2 linked regions of the Trichocoleus sp. FACHB-46 genome follow. The protein of the gene in region 2 binds, or shares a complex with, the protein of the main gene of each other region. Links are inferred from orthologs where the notes say so. Each region holds a gene or a part of one and is shown on either strand. Other genes may lie near its edges. The genes, in order: mnmG and mnmE.

Region 1 (9,400 bases), on a different replicon or contig from region 2:
CGTTTGTCGTTTTGTTTGGCTTAGTGGAACTGTACCAATGGGTGCAGCATTTTAACTGGACAGTGACCTTACCATTGCCCGTGTTTATCCTGGGCGGGGCAGCTTTAGCGATCGCCTCTAACTATGACAAACGTGCAGGCTTGCCTTTCGCCTTGAAGTTCGAGGAATCAAAGGCGATCGCTAACCCAACTCCTACGGTGATTAATTCTGTCACATCAGGAATTCCCGTTCAGCTCAACTCAGCCCAGAAACCTTTAGAGCCTCAGTTACCCAACCTAAAATCTCAACCACCTCATCCCATTTCGTTTAGGATTCAGCGCCCTGAGTCCCAAGAGTAAAGCCCAAAGCTGGTTCTGCATTGAGTCGGGTTAAGTGTTGCTGCGATCGCTAAATTTTAGACTTCCAGCTTTTCGCAGGAAGTTGGAACTACCGGCCCATGTTGCGCTTGAGTTGATCTAGCTCTTCATCCATTTCCCAGCGCTTGAACTGAGCTTCTAAGGGGTCGGCGCTGTTGTGTAAGTAAGTGTTGCTTTGGTTCCAGCCAATCGTCTGCCAACTGGGTTCGGTTTTGGCACTCGCATTGGCATTAGCACTCGCACGAGCTGCCTCCGCTTCCACCGCCTTGGCTCTGACTTCCTGGCGACGAGCTTGAATCTTCCGCTGCAACTCTTCCGTTTGCTTCATGCGTTCCTTCAGCACTTGCATTTGGCCCCAGCGTTGATTGCCTTCTCGCAACAGAGCGGCCTCTCGCTCCTCGGCTGGCTTCACCAAGTCCCATCTCCCGGCAGTTTTGGCTTTCCCAATGCGCTCATGCCAGCGCTGGATTTCTTGAGCTGTTGCCAAAATATTATCTTGGGCTTGCTTCTCTTTCAGACGCAAATCGGCCATGAGTCGCAGCGCTTCTTCTTCCTGTTCCCGCAGTTGTTCTTCCAGAGCTTGCAACTCCAAATGAGGGTTGTTCCGCAGAAATTCCTCTAGTCGAGTTTCCAGAAAACGGCTGAAATCTTCAAATAAACCCACGGCCAGAACTCCTGCGGTCGGATAAAGCTTTGTCTGATGGTAGCAAGGGGTAACCCAAAGTCCGCTACAAGCTTAAGGAAGAACTTACGAAGCACTGGATCAATTTGAAACTAGCTTAAAACTGCTGCCCTACGTAAACCGATCGCACCTCTCCATTGCGGCGAATTACGGCTTCTTTGTTACTGACTTTCACCAAAGTCCAACCGCTAGAGCCAATGCCCTCACCCAAGTTAATTCGCTGGGTGCTGCCGCCAATTTCAAATAAAGCGGCAGAGCGATCGCCCCATTCCACAACCCCTTGCAAAGTTACTTTAGGCGCAGGCGCGGCAGGTGCAGCGGGAGCAATAGGGACAGAAGCGACAGGTGCAGGCGCGACACTGGGCATGGGGACTACGGGACGCACAACCACAGGACGCGGTACCACAGGTGCTACAGGTGCGGGGACAGGACGATTGTAGGGGCGTTGCGGTATCTTCGGTAGGGTGTAGATGCGCTCTAATGCGCTGGGAATCCGAGTCAGCGGCTGAGCTAAGTTGCCAGTCACAGGTACGCTCGGCAGAGTTCCGGCAGGTTGGGGTGCAGTGGTGGGAACTGCTGCTACTTGCTTGCCTGGGTTTTCGAGTTGAACAATGGTTTCTAGCGATCGCTGCACATACGCACCAAATTGAGCATCTGCTAGCTCTTTAGTCGTGGGGGCGGATGTAGTTATGACGGAGGAGGAGTTGCTAGTAGGGAAGAATCGTCCCAACTTACCCTGGTTACCTAACCAGATCAAGATGATGCCGACAATGGAGGCACAAGCCGCCCCCAACAAGATCTTGTCGAACGAGTGGCCGAACTGGCGATGCTTTTCGAGTGAGCTATCGGTTTCTACCAAAGCTGTATCGAGAGCGTCGCTGCGAACAGGCTGGGAGGTGAGACCTTGGCGTGGCATTAGTGCTGAAGCCAGGATCATTTGAGGAATCGCCAGAGCTTGGACCGAAGTGTTCTCAATCGGTGTAGTTTCTGTAGGTAGTGAGGTGCCGCCTTCCACGACGCGATCTACGTCCTCAAACAGCTCATCCATCAATTTGTCAGCGTAGTCCTCTACAGACCAAACAGGACTCGGCATTGAGTTTTCTAGTGAGTCTGAAGCCATCTGGCTGGTTACGACATCCTGGGACATAGACTGCTCGCTCAGTGACAGTTCAATTAATGCTGGAGGAGGTTGGAGTGATTCTGCCCAACCAATCTCTCAAAAAAGCTAATGCTAGTGCGCCCTGATATAGATATAAAGATTGCTTCCTGAAATCGTTTGCGAAGTAGCTTATTAAAGGCGATCGCGACCTCATCAGTAGAAGGTTCTACGCGGAGGCGGAAAATCATGAGTAGTTTACAGGAAGAATACAACGAATCGTGTGATCTGAAGCTGCGATCGCTGAATCTACCAAAATTTAGCAAGAGTGGTGATGATTACAGGGTTTCGGGGTTCAGATTTTAATTAGTTGTTACAAAAAACTAGGGTGGCTGTGGCTAGGTTTGACTGAATTCGAGCCTTGGGGGCACTCGCCCCCAAACCCCCGCTGAAGGACGGCTGCGTCCTCCAGACCTCCTCCAGACGAGTCTAGTTGTCGGTGTTTCGAGGCTTGGAATGCCCTAACCCCCAAATTTTTGGCTCATTCCTCATCCTTGCTCCGTCATCCCTCAGTTCCAACCAACTGCCGCGCCCGGACTTCTAAGTAAACTAGGAGGGCGTTGATGTCGGCGGGGTTGACGCCACCGATGCGGGTGGCTTGGCCTAGGGTCAGGGGTTTGATTTTGGCTAGTTTTTCGCGGGATTCTTTCGAGAGGGTTTCGATCGCGGCGTAGTCGAGGTCAGCGGGGAGTTTGCGGTGTTCTTGGCGGGCGATTTGCTCAATTTGGTGTTGTTGGCGGTGCAGGTAGCCTGCGTATTTGATGTCGATTTCCGCGCCTTCTTTTTCGACGCGCTCCAGTTCTAAGTTGCCAAGGTTGTAATGGTCGAGGTTGGTGTAGTGGAAGCCAGGGCGACGCAGTAAATCGGCTAGGGTAACGGAGCCTTTGATGGCTTGTTGAGTGTCGGTGGCGATCGCTTTGCCCACGGGGTCGTGTTCTTTGATGCGGGTTTCGTGCAGGCGCTCTTTTTCGGCGGTGATGTTGGCTTGCTTGCGGGTAAAGAGTTCCCAGCGGCGATCGTCGATGAGGCCAATTTCTCGACCGAGGGGGGTAAGGCGCTGGTCGGCGTTGTCGGAGCGCAGGAGCAATCGGTACTCGGAGCGACTGGTGAGCATGCGGTAGGGTTCGCGCAGGTCTTTGGTGCAAAGGTCGTCGATCAAAGTGCCGATGTAACTTTGCTCACGGGGCAAAATCACCATCTCCTGGTTGTAGGCATAGCGGGCGGCGTTCAGGCCTGCAACTAAACCTTGAGCCGCAGCTTCTTCATAGCCTGTGGTGCCGTTGATTTGCCCTGCACAGAACAGCCCAGCTACTTTTTTGGTCATTAAGGTGGGGTAGCACTGGGTAGCGGGTAGGTAGTCGTATTCCACGGCGTAGGCGGGCCGCAACATGGTGCAGTTTTCTAGCCCCGGAAGCGATCGCAGCATTTGCAGTTGCAAACCTTCGGGCAATCCGGTGGAGAAGCCTTGGATGTAAAGTTCTGGGATGTCTCGGCCTTCTGGCTCAATAAAAATTTGGTGGCTCTCTTTGTCGGCAAAGCGCACAATTTTGTCTTCGATGCTGGGGCAGTAGCGTGGCCCTTTGGCATCGACCCAACCGCCATAAACCGGAGATAAGTGTAAGTTTTCGCGAATCAGGCGGTGCGTCTCGGCAGTGGTACGAGTCAGGTGACAGTTCATCTGCTCCCGCTCTACCCAAGCTTCTGGGTCAAAGCTAAACCAGCGCACGTCTTCGTCGGGGGGCTGGGCTTCCATTTTGCTGTAGTCTACCGATCGCCGATCTACCCGCGCGGGGGTGCCAGTTTTGAGGCGTCCGGTTTCAAATCCGAGTCGGTTGAGGGTTTCGGTCAAGCCGACAGCAGCAAATTCTCCAGCTCGTCCTGCATCCATCGACTTGTTGCCGACCCAAATTTTGCCACCTAAAAAGGTGCCTGTGGTCAGCACAACGGCTTTGCACTGGAAGGCCACGCCAAAGTAGGTTTGCACGCCGATCACTTCATCATTTTCGCCCAAAATCAGGTCGGTCGCCATGCTCTCTCGCAGCACCAAGTTCTCCTGGTTCTCCACGATGACTTTCATGATGTTGGCGTATTCGCGCTTGTCGGTCTGCGCCCGCAAAGCCCAAACTGCTGGCCCTCTAGAGTTGTTGAGGATGCGTTTTTGCAAATAGGTGCGATCGGCCATTTTGCCAATTTCGCCACCCAGAGCATCAGCTTCATGCACAAGTTGAGATTTAGCAGGTCCGCCAACAGCTGGATTGCAGGGTTGCCAAGCAATTTTGTCGAGGTTGAGGGTGAGCAGCATCGTACGGCAACCTAACCGTGCGGAAGCGAGAGCTGCTTCACAACCAGCGTGACCCGCTCCAACCACAATCACATCAAAAGCATCTAAGAATTCTACGGGTGTTTGCAGGGTCATAGTTTGGTTCGAACGCTGGAGAATCTCAACTCACTAATTTTAGCGGTTATACTCAACCGTCAGGCTATATCCACTTAACTGTTGCCAAAGGAATTGATGCTGCACATCAACCTAAGTAAAGACAGAAAAATCAACAGAATATTGTTGGATTGGCAAAAGCTTTTCTCCCAGATGCTTCGCCCCAATAACTACAAGTTAATTCTTGAAATCTTTGCTTACCAGCTAATTCCATGAGCAATGCTCTTGAAGATTAATTAATACTTATTGAGGTTTTTATAAGCAACTTATCTACTAGGCGTTGAACAGGTTTACTGACGGAGTGCGATCGCCACATTTTCAGTCCTATAATGTTTACACTTGACTCCCAAAACTCTTTAAAAAATACTTCCTGAAAAGTTCTGAAAATTTTACAAAGCTGAATGCTTTAAATATTTCAGTGGTATGCAAGTACAAACCTTCAACTTGCATACTTTAAAGGTGTAGAATCTAGCAAAAATCCTTCTGATTTCAGAAGAAAAATAGTTTTAAGAGTGGCTGTAAGCTGGCGATCGCCCAGACAGACACCTCCCCCTAGGTGAGCCTTTTCCTCTTAGCTTTGACTTTGCTGATCATCCTGGTGAGTTGCAACAAATACTGAATGATCCTGAAGCATTAGGAAATACTGGATTTAGAACGCCATAATTTCAGAGCCATTTTTCATTTTTAACCGCTTGTGAAATACTTCTTTTTATCAGACGGCTGGACTGTGGGGCGAGTGTGGGAGTCAGCAGGATTGTGGAGCGAGGTGGCCTGGAGACGCAAACCAGACATCAAGAAAATGAACGTTTCCATCCTAGAGCAAGGAGAAAAGTTGTGGCTTTACCGAGTTGAAGAAGCGGTACTGATGGTAGAGGTAAGGCCCACTGAGTCAGCAGAGCTAAATCCTGGGGCTCAAGTCATTGGACAAGTCGTGCTCAAGCGCTTAATCACAGCAGAGCAAGTCTTAGAGTGGCTGTCTACATCCAGTTCGGTCTGCACCCAAGGAGATGACTGAGCTGGATCTTTATCTAAAGTTGCAGTCGTGTAAGCGTTCACTCATTCGGGGGAAGAAGATTTTTGGGACATCACTCAGACTAAATAAATAGGCGTTGAAGCCACCTCAGACTCTAGTGCAGCACTATATAAGCTAGTGGAATCTTTAGTGGGAATGAACTTGGTCGAACAAGCGTATCAGCGTCTTGCCATCGCCACAGATTTGGTCAAGAGTAGTGTTGATTCCCTCTCCGAAGTAAGCGATCGCTCAGAAGTGACGTTTGAGGTTTTACAGGATTTGACAGTTGTCCTCTACGAACTGGAAAAACTAGCTCAAGATTTCAACACGCTGCTGAAAAACTAAGCCAAGGTTCTACAATCCTGCCAAAAAGAGATCTTTAGGAAAAACCAATAGAGAGAGAAAGGGCAAGGAAAGACTTGCCCCCGTAAGTTCTATGGAGCAGTAGCCGCAGGCGTTCTACCTGTAGAGGCACTAGGAGCAGCGCCTAGATTGGTAATCGATCGCTGGAGGGCAGCTAAAGCTCGGTTGTAGTTCAGAATCGCATTCAAGCGATTGCCTTCAGCCCTAGTCAATTCGTTTTGAGCACTGATTACGTCTGTTTGAGTGCCAACACCCGCTTGGAATCGCAGCCGTGCTAGACGTAAACTCTCCCGAGCCTGCTCCAAGGCAACTGAAGCCGTCTGGATGTTCTCAAAGTTAGATTGCAGGTTAAAGAACGATTGCTCTACGTCGAGACGAACTTGATTTCTCGTATCCGCAAACTGGTTTTCAGAAATTTCTGCATTAATTTCTTCCTGTCTGGCTCTGGCTCTAGCTGCACCGCCGTCAAACAAGTTCCAGTTCACTTCAGCCCCTAGAGAGTAACTTCTCAGCGCGTCTCGATCATCGTCAAACTGATCTTGCAAACTGGTGTTGAGGAATGCGCTGATTCGCGGTCGGTTATTGGCAAGGGCAATTCGACGCTGTTGCTCGTTAATTTCTCCCTGTAGCAGTTGTTGCTCTAGCTCTGCTCGGTTTTTGAAGGCTTGGACAATGCTCTGTTCTAGCGACAGATTCCACAAGCCTGCAATTTCGACTGGGTCTGCTGCTGATAAATCAACTGATTGGATAATGTTTAGTCGTTGGGAAAGTTGCCGCCGGGCCGTCCGTTGATCGCTGAGAGATTGGGTTAAATCTTGCTGAGAGTTGGCTAAGTCTACTTGAAATCGCAGCACATCAAAGCGAGTCCCTACACCCGCCCGTTCCAAAGCTAGAGCGTCTCGCAAACTAGCCTGAGCCGTTTCGACCGCAGCCCGCGAAATGCGAACTTGCTCATCGCTTTGTTGCAAATCATAGTAATTGTTCGTGACATCCAGCCGTAGCTGCTCTCGCTGCACCTCAACTTCTAATTCGTTAGAGCGTACCTGTTTTTCAGCAGCTCTGACTGTGGCAGACCGTTGGCCTGAGGTAAAAATGTCGTAAGAGACTCCAAGGGTACCGCTGAGGGATGTGCTGGCAGAGTCAGGATCGGCTGGCTGTGGCTGCGGTGTTAGGTCGTTTTGGTTAGAGTCCTGGCGCGCGATTCTAGCTCCAGCATTCACGTTGGGGTAATAGGCTGCCTGTGCTTCTCTTAGGGCCGCACGACTTCTTTCTAGGTTCAGTCTAGACACTTGTAGGCTCGGTGTATTGCGCTCGGCTAGTTCGATCGCTTCTTGTAAGGTAATGGGTTGAGTGCCCTGAATCTGAACTTCGCTAGGTCTGGTCGGGAATCTCAATGGATTCGGGTCAGGATTGAGATAACCACGAGGAACAGGGCGAACGAATTGGTTGCTATTGCTAGCAGGACTCGTTGGAGTTGCGGTTGGTGTGACAGGTAGCGTCGGACTTGAGTTATTTGGCTGCGCTGGTTGTGGCGATCGCGGCGCTTCAGAACCACTCGGATTAGCAGGCTCTAGCGCTGGTAAAGGAGCACTGGTTTGCGCCGTTTTTTTAGCAGGGGTTGTGGTTTTGTCTATGCTCTTTTCTGCTGGTATGCTCTTTTCGGCTGGCTTCTCGGCCCGCTTAGTAGTGGCACCACGAACCTGATTCGCTGTCTGAGTCCTAGCTTTAGAGCGGATATTGGGCTGAGGGGTGGCTTGCTGAGTTGCTTGTTCCTCAGCTATCTCCTTTAGCGCTGCCTCTACACTGGAAACGGTAATTTTTGCAGAGTTGGAGCGAATCTTACGGCTACTCTGGGTCTTGGAGCGGGTCTTGTTTTTGAGTACCGGATCTTTGGATGCCGAATCTTTTTGTACCGAGCTTTTCTCAGCAGCGGGTCTAGCAGTATCAGAACTAGTTTGGGTGACACGCTCGGAGGTGGAATCAGAGGTGGCAACGTCAGTCTTAGTAGGCTCGTTTGGCGTTGCATCAGTGGAAAGCTGAGCCGAAGTTTTATTAGATTGGGCTGCACTGGGCTCCGGGCTACCCAACGTACTTCCCAACGCGATCGCCGCACTCACACCTACAGCCATCAAATAGCGAATGGTTTGCATAAGTTTTATTCAGTCTGCAATCCAGAGAAACGTTTAGAAGTCGGGCAACCAACCTTAAGCAGAATACTGGCTGGCAAAGTCACTTGGCAAATAGTTCAGCTTGATTATTGCTGCTCTGCTCTAATTTACTAAGTGTGTAAACCAAAAGCACCCTAAAGATATCAATAAACCTGTTACTCAGCATCCGGAGATGCAGAACTGGCAACTAATGTTTCATCGGCTACCATAACGCGATCGCGCCCAGCAGCTTTAGCACGGTACAAAGCAGTATCTGCCATCCGAGTCACTGCCTCTCCAGTAGGCCCATGCAGCGGATAACTCGCAACCCCAGCAGAGAGCGTAATCATGCCGAGAGCTTGGCGGTGATAATGAACACTCAGGTGGCTAACGGCTTCTCGAATATGTTCCGCTCGTTGACGGGTGGCTTCTAAAGAAGCATCGGGCAAGAGTAACATCAGCTCTTCACCGCCGTAGCGACAAGCAATATCGGAGGCCCGAATAGAGTTTCTGATGAGCAAGCCTACCTCACGCAGCACCGCATCTCCTGCTTCGTGGCCAAAGGTATCGTTGAAGCGCTTAAAGTGGTCAATGTCTAGCATGACAATACCGAGGGGTTGTCGATTACGTTCTGCCCGTCGCACTTCTCGCTCTAGCGATTCTTCCATATAGCGCCGATTGAATAAGTTAGTCAGAGGGTCGCGAATGCTCTGATTCCGCAGGCTTTCGCGCAGCTTGAGGTTAGCAAAAGCTAGGGCAATATGCTCAGCCACTGTCCCTGTCAGTAGCCGCTTTGTCGGCGTGAAGTCGTCTTTGTTGGAGGCCGCTAGATACAAAGTTCCTAGAGCGTCTCCCTGAGCCATGAGAGGAATGCAGCAGTACTGAGTGGGCCAAGGAGCCTGGAGATGTTGGCAACGCAAACTGCTATCACCGTTGTCAATGAAGTAAGCTCGGCCTCGACGGAGCGCCCAGCAGTCTGTCGGATCAAACATGATCGGCTGCAAGGAGAGCGGTCCCCAAGAGGCGATCGCTTCGACTAAATTGCGAGACTCACTGGTGATATAAATCGCCCCGGACATACCCGGAAACAAAGGCTGTACCAACTCAGCCACCACAGCGTAAGCTTCGCCCAAGGTGAAGCAGGCTTGCAAAACATCGCTCAACTCTCCTAAGAGAGCAATCTCGCGACTGCGTTGTTCTAGCTCCCCTACCCAACCTTTCAGCTTGGTTTCACTTTCTTGCAGAGCCAG
Region 2 (9,302 bases):
TAGCTGCGATCAGACAATGTCTCACTTCCTTGCTCTTGTTTTAATACCACCTGATGCCACTGCCATTGAAACTGAAGTAGCAAAACTCCTCAAGCCTTATTACAGTGAGCTGACTGTTGCACCCTACAAAGAGTATTTGAATCAGGTCGCCGTCGCACGTGAGGTGGAGCGATTGCAACAACTTCCAAAGCAAGCGATTGCAAAGTTAGCAGAAGATTGGGAAGTCGCTCAGGATGATTTAGAGGCGATGGCTAAGTATGAGTTGGACTGGTTTGAAGATGAAATAGCAGGTGTGGATGAAAAAGGCTCTTACAGACTCACAACCATTAATCCTTTAGGAAAGTGGGATTCGTATCGGTTTATTCAGGAAGAATCTAGAGAGTCAGGGGCACCTCTGCCTTATCCTTGCCTGGTAAGTACTTTACCGCCAGTAGTTCCCTATGCTCTTGTAACTCCTGATGGTCAGTGGCATGAAATTGGCATGGATGCAGGAATAAAAGCATTTGCTAGACAGCTACGCGGAGAGATAATACCGAGTCAAGACGAAACAGCATGGGACTTGGAAGTTGAGAGGCTGCTTCAGCAATATCCCAATTACTTAGCGATCGCGCTGGATTGCCATTGTTAAATAACTTCTATGATGAATAGGCTAGCTAGTCGTCTCAGCCAGAAATAGAGCCTTCAGTTACGGAGCAGTTATGTCTAGGGGAGTCACACAGGGAAAAACGATCGCGGCGATCGCCACCGCCATTGTGCCACAACAAGGAAGCGTTGGCATTGTGCGTATGTCTGGAGCTGAAGCAGTCGCGATCGCCAAAACCCTATTTCATGCTCCTGGGCAGCAGACTTGGCAGAGCCACCAAATTCTCTATGGCTATGTGCGCCATCCCGCAACCCAGCAAGTAGTAGACGAAGCCTTACTACTACTAATGCTGACTCCCCGTTCCTACACCCGTGAAGACGTGGTCGAATTTCACTGTCACGGTGGCATCATGGCGGTGCAGCAGGTTTTGCAGCTTTGCCTAGAACAGGGAGCACAACTGGCCCAACCAGGAGAATTTACCCTCCGAGCTTTCCTGAATGGCCGACTCGACCTTACCCAAGCCGAAAGCATTGCCGATTTAGTGGGAGCGCGATCGCCTCAAGCCGCCCAAACCGCTCTCGCAGGATTGCAAGGCAAACTCGCCTATCCCATTCGCCAACTCCGAACCACTTGTTTAGACATCTTGGCCGAAATTGAAGCCCGGATTGACTTTGAAGAAGACCTCCCACCCTTGAATGAGCCCGAAATTCAAGCCCAACTGCATCAAGTGGTGGCTGAAGTGACTCAGATTCTGGCCACTGCCGAACAAGGAGAACTGCTGCGGTCTGGCCTCAAAGTGGCGATCGTCGGTCGTCCCAATGTCGGCAAATCCAGCTTGCTCAATGCTTGGAGCCGTAGCGATCGCGCCATCGTCACCGATCTTCCTGGCACCACTCGTGATGTGGTCGAATCTCAGCTAGTAGTCGGTGGTATCCCCGTGCAAGTGTTGGATACCGCAGGAATCCGCGATACCGAGGATCAAGTAGAAAAAATTGGTGTAGAGCGATCGCGATCGGCAGCTCAAGCCGCTGATTTGGTGCTGTTCACATTTGATGCTCAAGTGGGCTGGACCGAGGCTGACCAAACCATCTATGACCAAGTGCAACACCGACCGTTGATTTTAGTCATCAACAAAATCGACTTAGTCACCACTCAACCGCTAGAATCCATTACTTATCCTGAAAACATCCGGCGAGTCGTTACCACAGCCGCCGCCCAGAATCAAGGAATCTCTGATCTGGAGCAAGCCATCCTCGCCACCGTCCAAACCGAAAATCTGCAAGCTGCCAATTTGGATCTAGCCATTAACCAACGCCAAGCCGCCGCCCTCACTCGTGCCAAAGCTGCCCTCCAGCAAGTTCATGGGACGATGAGCGATCGCCTCCCCCTCGATTTCTGGACAATTGATCTGCGCGGAGCCATTCAAGCCTTGGGAGAAATCACAGGCGAAGAAGTCACCGAATCTGTACTCGATCGCATCTTTAGCCGCTTTTGTATTGGTAAATAACCCCAGGAGCAATCTTCAAAAAATTCAAAGCAGAGGTGCAAGCTCAATAATTTTTGCTTGAATGACTACATCCCCATTAATGCAACCTGAGATATGCCTGCTGAACTCGCGTCCTTCAATCCCTGGCTAATTGCTCTAGCTCTTAACTCTGTTCTAGCAGCGATCGCCTGGTTCTCCCCCAAGAAACTTCTCACCCCAGCAGGTCTACTCCATGCTTGGTTCTTGGGTGTTCTAATTTGGGGAACATTGGGTTGGCAGGGATATGTAGTCGTGATGTTCTATTTCCTAGTTGGCTCTGCTGTAACTCGGATTGGCATGGCTCAAAAGGAAGCAGAAGGAATTGCTGAAAAGCGTTCTGGAGCAAGAGGTCCAGAGAATGTTTGGGGTTCTGCATTAGTAGGTGCTTTATGTGCGCTAGGAGCGTTTGTCATTCCTCTGCTAAACCCTGATAACAGCGCTCGTCTCTTTATCCCTCTCTTAATCCTCGGTTATGTAGCTAGCTTTAGCACCAAACTCTCGGATACCTCTGCCAGCGAAGTAGGAAAAGCCTACGGTAAGCGCACTTTCCTGATTACAACTCTGCAAGCCGTACCGCGTGGAACTGAAGGCGCTGTCAGTTTAGAAGGTACTTTAGCGGGCATCTTAGCTTCTGCCGCGATCGCCCTTGTCGGATGGGGCGTGGGTTTAATTAGTTTGTTAGGTGTTGCTTTGTGCATTATTGCAGCCTTCATTGCCACTAATCTAGAAAGTGTGATCGGGGCTACACTGCAATCTAAATATGATTGGCTCACCAACGAAGTGGTGAATATCTTGAATACCTTGATTGGGGCAGTTGCAGCAATTTCACTAGCTTGGTTAATTTCTCCTTAGATCCTTGCAGAAATAGAGACTGAGGCGATCGCATTCCTGAAGCGATATCATTAGTGCTGACCAAAAAAACAAGATTTATATCTGAGAACGAGTAATACCTAAAAGGCATTAAAATCTTTGAGGCTTCCGTAAAATCTCTGTGAATCTTTGTAGTTTCACTAGTCTCAGTTGAAAGCGAAAGCTATACCTAAACTGAGCCATATCAGCCCTCAATTTTTTGCTCATAAAGCCTAGTTGCGCTCTATTCTACCTGAGTGAGGGACCTAGAGCTTACTGCTAGTGTTGCAGATTGTCGTTATTTGCAAGGAAGATAATTTATGCCTGCCCAGCTGTTCGATGCTAGTTTTTATCGTGCCTTTAATTCTGATTTGGCTGGACTTACAGATGAGCAGGCATCTTCTCACTTCCTTACCTATGGCTTGAGTGAAGGTCGCATCTTCTCTCCCTTTGTCAACCTCCAATTCTATCAAGCTCGTAATCCTGATTTGGCAGCAGCAGGTCTAACTAGCAATCAGCAGCTCTTCCAGCACCTGCAAGATTTTGGTGTTGCAGAAGGTCGAGCGTTTTCTCCCTTCTTAGATCTTGACTTTTATCTCGCCAATAACCCCGATGTCAACCAAGCTTTTGCAGGAAGTCGCGAACAAGCATTCCAGCATCTACAGACCTATGGCTTGAGCGAAGCCCGCATTTTCTCTCCCTTTGTAGACCTCAACTTTTATCTCGCCAATAATCCAGATGTAGCTGCCTTCTATGGCAATAACCGATTTGGAGTATTGCAGCACTTACAGATGTATGGGTTGAATGAAGGCCGAGCGTTTTCTCCGTTTGTAGATCTCAACTTTTACTTAGCGAATAACCCAGATGTGAATCAAGCCTTTGCAGGCGATCGCCACTTGGCTTTACAGCACTTGCAAACTTATGGCTTGAATGAAAGCCGAAAGTTCACTCCCTTCTTTGACCTCAACTACTATAAGGCGAACAACCCAGACTTGATTGATGCTGGACTGAACAATACTCAGTTGCTACAGCACTTTCAGATGTACGGATTGCGGGAGAACCGAGTTTTTGCGCCAGCCTTTGACTTGAACTACTATCGCTCCCTCAATCCAGATTTAGTGGCGGCTGGGCTTAATGAACGAGGCATATATGAGCACTTCCAGCGACATGGTTTAGCAGAGGGCCGACTGGCTTCTCCTAACTTTAATGTTCAAGTTTATCTGGCTAATAATTCAGATTTAATTGCAGAAGGTTTCAATAACCAGCAAGCCTACGAGCACTACCTAACGTTTGGTCAAGGAGAAGGTCGTCCAGGCAGTGACTATGTAGGTGACTCTCTAGCTAGTGCTCGGTTAGTCGGATTGAGTGCTACTCCAAATAGCATCACGGATTTTGTAGGTGCTTCAGACACGGCAGATTGGTATCAGTTCACGCTTGATAGAGCAGGGGAATGGCGGCGATCGCTCAATGTGCAGAATGGTAAAGTGACGTTACAACTTGCCCAAGATAGCAACAACAATGGCGCGATCGAACAAGGCGAAATTCTTCAAACTTTAACTGCTACCTCGGCTACAACTCTTGCAGACACTGGCGGCATCCTGGAATCAGGCAACTACTATGTGCAAATTGCGCCTGCTAATTCTGAAACAAACACAAATTATTCCTTGAGTCTTGCAGTTAATCCTTCGCCTCTGTTGGCCAATAATACTGGACTCACTCTCAAAACAGGCTCGATGAGAGTGATTGATAGTAATCAATTACGAGTAGTAGATGCTGATACGAATGCAACTCAGTTGATTTACACGCTCAAAGATGTGCCTCTTAATGGCAGTTTGCAGTTAAATGGTTTAGCCATAAGCGTGAATCAAACCTTTACCCAAGATGACATTAATCAAGGTCGAGTCAGTTATCAGAACAATGGAGGAACTATAACCAGCGACTATTTTGGCTTTACGGTAACTGATGGGACAACTACCCTCGATAGCAACTTTAACTTTTCTCTAGGTCGTAACCTGCCCAGCCTGTTAAAGGATATCAATCCCGGAGCAGGTAGTTCTGAGATCTATGATCTCACTAATGTTAATGGCACGCTTTATTTTCGGGCAAATGATGGTGTTCATGGCAGCGAGTTGTGGAAGAGCAATGGCACGCCTGAAGGCACAGTTTTAGTCACAGATCTTAATCCAGGGGCATCATCCTCTAGCCCTATTTTCCTCACTAGTTTCAATGACAAGCTTTACTTTGCTGCTGCCATCAACAATGGCACAAGTTTCAGATCTGGTCTTTGGAGCAGCGATGGTACAGCAGAGGGTACAACACTTGTCAAAGAACTATTCATTGTCAATCACATGGATTCTCCACCTGAGAGTTTGCTAAACGTCAATGGTATTCTCTACTTCAGTGTTTATGATGAAGTTACAGGTCATGAGTTGTGGAGAAGTGATGGTACGGCTGAGGGGACCGTCTTAGTCAAAGATATTGCTACAGGAAGTGGAGGCTCTCGTCCTTATGGTTTGACCAACGTTAATGGCACGATCTACTTTATGGCAGACGATGGCATTCGTGGGAGAGAGTTGTGGAAAAGCGATGGCACGGTTGAAGGCACTGTCTTAGTGAAAGATATTAATCCAGGGTCATCATCCTCTGATCCTATATTTCTCATAAATGTTGATGGCACTCTTTTGTTTTATGGTACTGACGGTATTCGTGGGAAAGAACTGTGGAAGAGCGATGGCACAGCTGAAGGCACTGTCTTAGTGAAAGATATTAATCCTAATTCTTTCTTTGGTTCTTCGCCCAATTTCTCAGGCTATGTCATTAACAACACTCTATACTTTTCTGCTAACGATATTACTCACGGCTTAGAACTGTGGAAGAGTGATGGCACAGCTGAAGGCACTGTCTTAGTGAAAGATATTAGTCCTGGTGCTAGTAGTTCCTCTCCTTTACCTGGCTATGTCATTAACGACACGCTTTACTTTGCAGCCAGGGATGGTAGCAATGAGCTTGGGCTTTGGAAAACAGATGGTACTTTAGCAGGCACAACTCTCATCAAGGATATTGACCTTTGGTTTCAGGGCCCGTTTGGTAGTGAGGCCAATCTGGTGAATATTGATGACACCCTATATTTCACAGGTGATGGTGGTTCTAATGGTATTGAATTATGGCAAACAGATGGTACTCCAGAAGGAACATCAATGGTTGCAGACATCTCGGTTGGTTCTGGGAGCTCGTACCCAACTTATCTAACTAACATTAATGGAACACTGTATTTTACAGCCAATGATGGCGTACATGGAGCTGAGCTCTGGATGATCGAGCCCAGTGTGGTAGCTGGATAGGGATTAGGTTCGCGATCGCCTAAACACTCAAATATCGCCGCAGGAAGGTTTCGAGGGATTCCATTTTGATGTGGAAGGTAGATTCCAATCGCTCTATCTCCTTGGAAGTGCAGAAAAACTCATTAGCAAGGAGAGTTCGGAGAGTGCCCAAAGCCTTTTGGGTTCTGGAGTTAACTATACCAACTGCGGTTCTCACACTGTCGAATAGGAATAAGGGAGGGTTCACCACAATGGGATCGCGATCAAAGATGCGGCCAAAGATGGCAGGGATATCTGATCGCTTTAATATTTCGGGTCCACCCACCGCAAAGATTTGATTGTGAGCAGCTTCGTTAAAAACAGCATCAACGCTAATTCTGGCGAGGTCGTCGGTGCTGACGATGGAGGAACGATTGTGAGGATCGCCAATCAAGAGATAGATTCCGGTGTTGCTAAACTGCTCGGCGAGAGGCAGCAAGTTAGACGAAAACCCAGAGGGCCGCAGGATGGTGTAGCTGAGGCCGCTGTTTTGTAGATAGCGCTCCACCGCAAACTTGGCTTTGAAGGTGGGAGAGTCTTCATAACCGCGATCGCCTCCTAGCACCGAAATAAAGACGAAGTGCTGCACCCCATTCGCTTTGGCGGCATCAATTAAGTCAATATTGGCGCGGTAGTCCAGCGTTTGGGCATCACCATCACTAGAGCCAGTAGCGCCGTGAGCGCTAATGACGTATTGCACACCCTGGCAAGCCTTTTGGATATCGCGTTCTTGTCGCAAATCGCCAATAAAGATCTCTGCGCCACGATGTTCTAGTTCGGCATAGCGGGAGGTTAGCCGCACAAACGCTCGTACCGTTTTTTCTTGCTCACACAGCGTGTGGACAATTTTGCGACCTAGCCCTCCGGTGGCTCCAGTGACTAAAAACATAGGGGTACTCAACTGGAAGGTGAACTATCTGATGCAGTGTAGCAAGTTCAGTTGAAGAGTTTGCAACTATCTAAAGTGCGACCTCCAGTTCGACAGTTACAGGTGCATGGTCGCTAGGTTTCTCTAATTGGCGGGGGGCAACGTCGATGGTGCAAGCGATCGCGCGTTCGTACAAGGCGGGAGTTAAGTAGTGATGGTCGATCCGCCAACCACTATTGCGTTGAAACGAGCCAGAGCGGTAGTCCCACCAACTAAAGTGCCCCCCATCCTCAGTAAATTTGCGAAACACATCAGCAAAGCCCAGCTCTAGAACTGTTTGCAAAGCGGCGCGCTCGTGATCCGAGGCCATAATGTGTTTTTCACGGCCCTTGGGGTTATGGATGTCTCGGTCTTCTAGAGCAATGTTGAAGTCGCCACAAACTAAAATTTTGGGTTGGCTGCTGTCTTTAAGGCATAAAGCTGCAAGATACTCGCGGAGAACCTGGAGCCAACGCAGTTTATAGACATACTTTTCGCTGCCCACTTCGGAGCCGTTGGGGACGTATAAATTGACGATGCGAATGCCATCTAAAACCCCTGTAATCACTCGTTTTTGGGCATCAAGTTCACCTACTAAGCTTTCGCCTAAAATTGGGGTGAATCCAGCGGTGATATCTTCTAAGGGAGTGCGGCTGATTAGGGCAACGCCGTTGTAAGACTTTTGCCCAGAAATGTAGAGGTGGTAGCCTAAATCGGTGAAGGGCGATCGCGGAAAGTCAGCATCTATAACTTTGGTTTCTTGCACACACAACACATCAACCGGATTGGCTTGCAACCAGTTGAGGACATGCTCTAGACGGGTGCGAATGGAGTTGACGTTCCAGGTGGCAATCTTCATGCAGGCTCAGCGATCGGGTCTTTAATTTTAGGGTGTTTCAGTCTCCCTTGGGGAGTATGCCACGGGCTAGATGCCTTGACTAGTTCAGCTTGGTGAAATGCGAGATCAGTTTGAGCAGAGATAATAGGGGAGAACCTTAAACTTTGATTCCCTCTCGTTATGGAGAATGCAGAGTAGGGTGGTATGGCGCGTTAATAATGGCTGTGACCCTTGTGAGTTAGGAGGCGAGTAAATGGAAATTCAGCGCCGGATGGCTGTGGCAGCTAAGGGCATCGTTTTAGGTATCGCGATCGCGCTCTTGGCCAGTTCTACTCAGTCTTTCGTCTCAAACTCCCCCGTCTCAGCTTCTAGTCCGGCGGTTTTGTCTGCGTCTGTTCCAGTGGCTGAGGCTCCTGCCGTTACCCCAGCTTCTAGCGTATCTCCTGGTGCCCCAGCCGTGGAGAAGGAGGTGCCTTATGTGGTGACGCCGAATGAAGTCGTGGCTGAGATGCTCAAAGTGGCGAGAGTTACAGATCGTGATCAGCTCTATGACTTAGGCTCCGGTGACGGGCGGATTGTCTTGACCGCAGCTCAGAAGTACGGCACTCGTGGGGTTGGAGTAGAACTCGACCCGAAGCTGATTCAAGAGAGTAATGCCAGCGCTCAAAAGGCGGGTTTGGGCGATCGCGTCAAGTTTTTGCAGCAGGATTTGTTTCAAACCAACCTCCGCGATGCCACCGTAGTAACTCTCTACTTGTTGCCTGCCGTTAACCTTAAATTGCAGCCTAAGCTCTTGAATGAACTTAAACCGGGGTCGCGAGTGGTTTCTCATGCCTTTGATCTGGGCGACTGGAAACCCGATAAAACCTTAACGGTGAAAGTGCCTAAAACCGGCCGCATTCACGCGGTTTACTATTGGGTGGTGCCAGCGCAGGTAGCAGGCAATTGGCAAGGAACGCTAGCTACCCCGTTGGGAAGACAGCCAGTCAATCTGCTATTGCGCCAGCAATTTCAGCAAGTAACTGGTGTAGCGACAGCCGGAAATGCCACGTTGGCCATTAGCAATGCCAAATTGACAGGCAATCAAATTAGCTTCACCACTAACAAAAAAGTGCAAGGTCAAGCGGCAACGATTCAGTTTACAGGGCGGGTAGAGGGCAACACACTGAAAGGAATTGCCACGGTCCAAGGGGCGGGTTTACTGACTGGGAAGTACAATTTGGTTGCTCAGCGTCGGTGAC

The links.
Region 1: the proteins of mnmE (region 2) and mnmG are in contact, whole or in part, in a solved structure (PDB 9HIP), measured with the Escherichia coli proteins. The link is inferred for Trichocoleus sp. FACHB-46 from one-to-one orthologs.

Annotation. Positions count from the first base shown.
Region 1 is NZ_JACJOD010000013.1:198,217-207,616, forward strand. What follows is about bases 2,154-5,145. They hold mnmG (tRNA uridine-5-carboxymethylaminomethyl(34) synthesis enzyme MnmG), read right to left. Parts: upstream 4,611-5,145; coding sequence 2,697-4,610; downstream 2,154-2,696. Other genes in these bases: H6F72_RS08515 (hypothetical protein), read right to left, coding at 2,154-2,185. Also shown: H6F72_RS08505 (hypothetical protein), read left to right, coding at 1-338; H6F72_RS08510 (TIGR04376 family protein), read right to left, coding at 427-1,020; more of H6F72_RS08515, read right to left, coding at 1,136-2,153; H6F72_RS08525 (hypothetical protein), read left to right, coding at 5,323-5,643; H6F72_RS08530 (hypothetical protein), read left to right, coding at 5,797-5,985; H6F72_RS08535 (TolC family protein), read right to left, coding at 6,075-8,153; H6F72_RS08540 (diguanylate cyclase), read right to left, coding at 8,327-9,400. UniProt on the Escherichia coli protein: NAD-binding protein involved in the addition of a carboxymethylaminomethyl (cmnm) group at the wobble position (U34) of certain tRNAs, forming tRNA-cmnm(5)s(2)U34.
Region 2 is NZ_JACJOD010000006.1:51,556-60,857, forward strand. The notes cover bases 1-2,894. They hold mnmE (tRNA uridine-5-carboxymethylaminomethyl(34) synthesis GTPase MnmE), read left to right. Parts: upstream 1-698; coding sequence 699-2,090; downstream 2,091-2,894. Other genes in these bases: H6F72_RS00515 (hypothetical protein), read left to right, coding at 17-628; H6F72_RS00525 (TIGR00297 family protein), read left to right, coding at 2,184-2,894. Outside these bases: more of H6F72_RS00525, read left to right, coding at 2,895-2,960; H6F72_RS00530 (ELWxxDGT repeat protein), read left to right, coding at 3,278-6,298; H6F72_RS00535 (SDR family oxidoreductase), read right to left, coding at 6,318-7,205; xth (exodeoxyribonuclease III), read right to left, coding at 7,276-8,082; H6F72_RS00545 (cyclopropane-fatty-acyl-phospholipid synthase family protein), read left to right, coding at 8,315-9,301; H6F72_RS00550 (cation diffusion facilitator family transporter), read right to left, coding at 9,260-9,302. UniProt on the Escherichia coli protein: Exhibits a very high intrinsic GTPase hydrolysis rate. Involved in the addition of a carboxymethylaminomethyl (cmnm) group at the wobble position (U34) of certain tRNAs, forming tRNA-cmnm(5)s(2)U34.